DNA from 2 places in the Pseudoalteromonas espejiana DSM 9414 genome. Region 2 is predicted to be linked to the other one. Evidence: riboswitches for the same ligand, from Rfam matches in the RefSeq annotation. Region 2 holds a riboswitch; the other holds the start of a gene.
What was found. Region 2 has a riboswitch for cobalamin ahead of PESP_RS04480 (TonB-dependent receptor domain-containing protein). Riboswitches for the same ligand answer to the same signal wherever they lie in the genome.

Region 1: it holds a riboswitch for cobalamin, as region 2 does, so the genes downstream of both, PESP_RS03025 (ABC transporter ATP-binding protein) here and PESP_RS04480 (TonB-dependent receptor domain-containing protein) in region 2, are expected to answer to the same signal.

What each region holds. Positions count from the first base shown of each region.
Region 1 covers NZ_CP011028.1:672,754-675,922, reverse strand. The annotation lists gene PESP_RS03035 (cobyric acid synthase) at 1-184, opposite strand, end outside; gene PESP_RS03030 (FecCD family ABC transporter permease) at 190-1,194, opposite strand; gene PESP_RS03025 (ABC transporter ATP-binding protein) at 1,199-2,008, opposite strand; cobalamin riboswitch at 2,167-2,294, opposite strand; gene PESP_RS03020 (porin) at 2,353-3,169, opposite strand, start outside.
Region 2 covers NZ_CP011028.1:973,314-976,482, forward strand. The annotation lists gene PESP_RS04470 (YajQ family cyclic di-GMP-binding protein) at 1-28, shown strand, start outside; gene PESP_RS04475 (ABC transporter substrate-binding protein) at 291-1,073, shown strand; cobalamin riboswitch at 1,160-1,324, shown strand; gene PESP_RS04480 (TonB-dependent receptor domain-containing protein) at 1,362-3,169, shown strand, end outside.

The DNA of each region.
Region 1 (3,169 bases), 300 kb from region 2:
CTTGTAACGCCTGAGCACGGCCAATTTCGCCACCCTCTTTTGTTACTGCGCTATTTAATGCCATATTTTGCGGTTTAAAAGGCGCTACTTTTACACCTTGATTGGCAAACACTCTGCAAAGCGCGGCAACTAATGTGCTTTTACCCGCGTCTGATGTAGTGCCTTGTACCATTAAGGTTTTCATTAGCATTACACCTTTGATTTTCTAAAAAACAATAAACTTAAAAAAAACACACTGCCAATAGCAGCAGTAATAACACCTACAGGTAGCTCTTGGTTTTTTAATAATGAGCGTGAAAGTACATCTACCCACACCATAAAGGTGCCGCCTACTAAACTGGTAACCAATAATCCTGCTGTACTACCTTGGGATATAAAAAAGCGCACTATATGCGGCACCATTAAACCTACAAAGCCAATACCGCCACATAAAGCCACCAGCACTGCGGTAATTAACGAGCTTAGCACCAACATTAAAATTCTAAAACGGTGAACCCGCACGCCAAGTGTTGTTGCGCTTTCATCGCCCAATAACATAGCATTTAGCTGCCTTTTAAAGCTCAACATAAAGCTAATACACACCACAATAACTAAAAATGGTAACCATAGTGTGGCCCATTGCGCACGAGCAAAACTGCCTAGCGTCCAAAATAAAATAGCAGCAACGGCTTGTGGGTCGCTCCAATAAAGTAGCAAGCTGGTAAAAGCACTAAATAAAAACGACAGCGCAACACCTGCAAGCAACATAGACTCTACTTGTGCATTTTGCTGCCTACCAGCAATGAGTATTAATAGTCCCATAGCCAAAAGGCTACCTAAAAGTGCCGCCCCTGATAGCATAAATCCTGCGCTAATGCCTGCAACCGACATTATCACAACAACACCAAACGAGGCCCCCGACGATATGCCAAATAAATACGGATCGGCAAGCGGATTACGTGTCACGGTTTGCAAAATAAGCCCCGCAATAGCTAAACCGGCTCCAGCCATAAACGCAAGTAACGTGCGTGGCAGCCTTAACTCGTAAATAATACGTGCATTAAAAGAGCCTTCACCAGAGGATAAAATACCGGTTATTACATCGTTTATATTGGTTTCGGCCGCGCCAAAATTAAGTGCGCTAAATAAACTTAATATAGCGATTAGAAACGCAGTAATAAGTAAAGCTAATTGATTTTTTTTATTTACAGTCATGTTATTAATAACCATAAAAGTAAGTGATGTGAGGAATGCTACTCCCCGATTTTGATAATTGCGGGTGATGAGTTACTTGTGCGCAAACTTCAAAAACCTCGGCGAGCATATTTTCGCTAAGTACCTGCAAAGGCGTACCAGTATGCGTAATTTCGCCCTTTTTAATAACAACTAGTTCATCGCACATTGCAGCGGCAAGATTTAAATCATGAAATGACGCAAATACCGTTACACCTAGCGATTTAGCCAGCTCCATTACTTGTATTTGGTATTTAACGTCTAAATGGCTAGTTGGCTCGTCCATAATTAGCAGCTGCGGCTGCTGCACTATTGCGCGCGCAATTAGAGCGCGTTGCTTTTCGCCGCCAGAGAGCGACTCAAAACTTTGATTACACTGTTGCTCAAGCCCAACAGTGGCAATTGCTTGGGTAATTTTTTGTTTGTCACTTTGCGTTGTAGAGCTAAATAACGATTTATGAGGGGTAAGCCCAAGTGCAACTACATCATATAAAGAAAGGTTAAATTGAGAGGGCGTTTCCTGCAAAACTACAGCCACATGCTTGGCGTAATCTTCACTTTTGAGTTGCCATATATCTTGTTGATTAAAGGTGATTTTGCCTAACGTTGGCCTATTAAAGCGATATAAGCAACGTAACAAGCTCGACTTACCAGCCCCATTTGGGCCTATTAACCCAACAAACTTGCCTGACGGTATTTGCAAATTAATATTGTTTAAGATGCTTTTGTTGGCCGCCCTCCACGAAACATTTTCAACGTTTACTAGAGCCGCATTAGGCGCTGATTCAGTGTGCAATAGTGAGTCCTTGGTAGGCGTGCACTCACTAACAGCACAAAAATAGTGCATTAATAAAAATATGAGTAAACCCGCTCGTTAAAATTTATACCAACCAACTTAAATATAGAGCCAATTTAACGTTAATAAATTAACGTCTTAAATTTTTCTGCTATTTATGCTTATTAGTATTACTCGTTTGTATCTGACTTAAAGCAGTTTGCTAATTACAGTTACGGGAATAGTTGAGGACTTGCACCTCATTCCAAACGAAGCTCTATTATGGGCGGGTAAGTAAATAATTTAAAGCAAAAAAAACCGCGCTCAAAGGAGCGCGGTTAAAAAGGGAGTGTTTTAACCTTTGGTTAAAACTTGTATTCCATTCCTAGGCCTAAGTAATCTTGGTCAACATTGTTGTCCATATCAAAGCTTGAGTAAAAACCAAATACTTTGATGTTTTTATTAAACTTGTGATCAACACCTACAGAAATCGCTGTTTTATCTTCGCTATCGTCAAAGTCCATTGCTTGGTATTGTACTTTAAAGGTGTTTTTACCCATGCTGTAAGCTGCATTTAGTAAGTAACCGTCAGCTTCTGCACTGCCATCTACTTTTTCTTGCGTTTGGTACATTGCACCTAGTTTAAAGCTCTCAACTTTACCTTGGATTGACGCACGAACTACGTCGTAGCCGTTAACTTCGCTATCAGCCGCAACCGATGCGTATACCGCGCTCTTTTTAAGAGCTGAGTCGCCGTAAGTAACCGCCATTGAATAACCGTTGTCTGCATCTACATCGTCTTCAGCAATAAATGTAGCAAGTACTTTAAAGCCTTCGTATGTTTTAGAAGTGTAAGTGATTGAATCACCTAAACGGTTTTCACCTTTAAATACGTTTTTAATATCGCCTTCAAGGTCGTTAAATAAATCCATTTTACCTTGAGACTGCTTAAGTGCTGTATCGTTACGACCAACAACAACCTGACCATAAGCACCTTTTAAACCAACATATTGGTTACGTGCAGAAATGTTGTCGTCGTTATCGCCTTTTGAGTCAGCATCAGACACATCTACTTGAAACTCAAACTTATAAACTGCTTCTAAGCCATCTGTTATTTTTTCAGAACCTTTTAGGCCAAAGCGAGATGCGTTACTTTTAATTTCAGTGAAAGACCCTTCACCA
Region 2 (3,169 bases):
ATTTCAGTTTAAAAACTTTCGCGATTAATAAAAATATAGCGATTGCTTCTTAACAGCTTAATTTAAAAGCGTGGTTAGCAAATCTAGTAGCTACGCTTTTAAGCAAATTATTTACCTAAAGCTCTTACACCTGCCAATGTTTGGATAATGGTAGGTAAAAAATACCTTATTAGTTTTTTACTACTTTAAATAGTTATTTCAGCCTTTTAAATCCTACCTGTGACACGGCTTTTTATATTTAGTCTATTCTTAATATTAGTTTATTTAATATTACATAATAAAGGCGTTAAATGTATAAGCACCTTGTTTTTATAATTATTATTACTTGTAGCAAATTTGCTTTTGCCAAGCCAATTAATGTAGATGTGTTGGTAGAAGATGGTTATTTCCCAATAATTATCAATGCCGAAAAACAGCAGGGGCTAGCGCCTGAATTTGTCAAAATTTTAAACGAATCCCAAAGCGACTACAATTTTGTACTTAATTCATTACCTGTGAAAAGGCTTAAAAAGTGGGTCGAGTGGGGGGAGTTCGACATGCTTTTTTTAATGGCTTTGCAATGGCTGCCAGAGACAGCGAGAAGCTCTTTAAAACAAACTCACTTTTACGTAATTGCTAAAAATGAGCTTTATACTTTATTAGAAAATTCTAATGAGCAAGCATATTTTGATAACCTAAATACGTTAACAAAAGCAGGTGTACTTGGTTACTCGTATCGCTTTGCTAATTTTAATACCGACGCGCAGTATTTAAGTGAAGAGCACCAAGTAAGTTTGACCATTGATGAGTTTAATGTTGTTAAAATGCTGCTATTAAAACGTGCTGATGTTGGTGTGTTAAACAATATTGCCTACCAATATTTTAAAAAGAATAATATTTTTAATATGGACTTACTTTACAAAAGTAATAAACCAGACGCTATTTACGACACCCATTTTTTGGTTAATCCTAAACGCAGTAAAATTACAGAAAATCAAATGGATGAGCTATTAAATTCCCCCACCATAAAGCCGAAAATAAAAGCATTGCTGAGCGCATATGGTGTAACTTCAAGCTTTACTGAAAATAAATAATTGGATTTTTAGCTATATAGACGTCCGTTGACATTTGTAAACAAACTGCTCACAATAATGGCCTATTTTCAAGGTGCTTGCTTAATACGGTGTATTGGTTTTAAGGTATTGAAACTAACGGCAAGATAATCGGGAAGTTGGTGCGTTATCATGATGATTACAATCCCAACACTGCCCCCGCAACGGTAAAGTATTAATACTTATTTTAGTATTTACTGAGTCCGGAGACCGGCCTTGATGCAATCTTACATACTTAAATCTTTGCGGTGGGCAAGGGTAGGGAACATCATGCTAAATAAAACAATTCTTGGCGTTGCAATATCTGCTGCGTTGTCTTTTTCTGTATCTGCTGCAGATAACTCAATTGAAAAAATTACCGTTACTGCTAATAAATTCGAACAATCAATAAATAACGTGTTAGCAAGCGTTAATGTGATTGAACGTAGTGAAATTGAAGCAAGCAAAGTACGTGATTTACCAACACTGTTAAGCACTCAAGTTGGTTTTCAAATTAACCCTAATGGTGGCTTTGGGCAAACGTCGGGTGTATCACTGCGTGGTACAGGCTCGGGCGATACATTAATTTTGATTGATGGCGTACGCACAGGCTCCGCAACGCTTGGTCAAAAAGCGCTAAGCAATGTACCTCTAAATAGTATTGAACGTATTGAAATAGTGAAAGGGTCGCGTGCTGCTGTCTATGGCTCAGACGCGCTTGCAGGTGTAATTAACATAATTACCCGTGAAGCTGATAATTTATCGCTTGATGCTACGTTTGGCTCAAATGCTTATCAAAATTATCAACTTGCAGGTTCTGTTAAATCGGGCGATGTTATCTCAGCATTTAATGCAGGCTTTGAAAAAACAGATGGTTTTGATGCGCTTCAAGGTGTAGCACCAGATGACGATGGCTATGAAAATAAAAACCTAGGTTTTAAAGTAAACTACAGTGACGAGCACTACGGCGACTTTAAATTACTAGGCCAGTACAGTGAAGGTTTTGCTGACTACGATAGCAGCTTTAGCCCAGCGTCAAGCACTGTAGAGACAGGGGATTTTAAAAACTACCAGTTATCAGCAGGCTGGAGTAAAAATTATAAAAATCAGTCTCATAGCATCGATGTTGCGTTTGCTACCGATGACTCAGACAGCACTTACGTAGACTCTTTTACTGGCAATTCATTAACCAGTACGTTTATTACCAAGCGTTCGCAACTTGACTACACTGGGCAATACCAAGTATCTCCACAGCTTAATTTCAGTGGTGGTGTTAACTGGTATAACGATGATGTGTCGAATAGCTCACAAGAGTTTGTTGAAGATAGCCGAGATGTACTGGCTGTTTTTGTTGGTGCTTATTACGATGCCGATAATGTACTGGCTAATTTAACCGTTCGCCAAGATGATGACGAACAGTTTGGTGATGAAACAACTTATACTGCTGCAGCGGGTTACCATTTATCTGAAAGTGCTACATTTAGAATCAGCCAAAGCACAGGCTTTAAAGCGCCTACCTTTAACGATTTATATTACCCCAATTTTGGCAATCCTGATTTACAACCAGAAAAATCAGTAAATCGTGAATTGGGCTTAAATGTTAATTTCGATATAGCAAAAGTAGACTTTGCACTATTTAGAAACGACATTGAAGACAAAATTGATTACGACGAAAACTTTGCATTAGCTAATATTAGCGAAGCTCGTTATGAAGGGGTTGAGTTTAGCCTTACACAGCAAATTTTAGGATTCGATAGCCACTTTAACTTTGTTTATTTAAGTGCTGAAAATAAAGAAACAGGAGACGAGCTACGTAACGTTGCAAAACGTACCGTTAACTGGGAAATTGCAAAGAAGTTTGGCAACTTTGACGCACGTGTTGATATGCAGTACCGTAGCGATCGCCAAGGAGCTGTAACGCGTTTGGGTTCTTACACACTTTGGAACATTGCAGGTAACTACCAAGTAAATAAACACATTGGAGTATCACTACGTGTAGAAAACTTATTTGATAGAGACTACAACGTTGTTGATTCTAGATCTGATTTTACAACAGGTGAAGTGTATTACTACAATACCCCTGAGCGACGCTTTTTTGC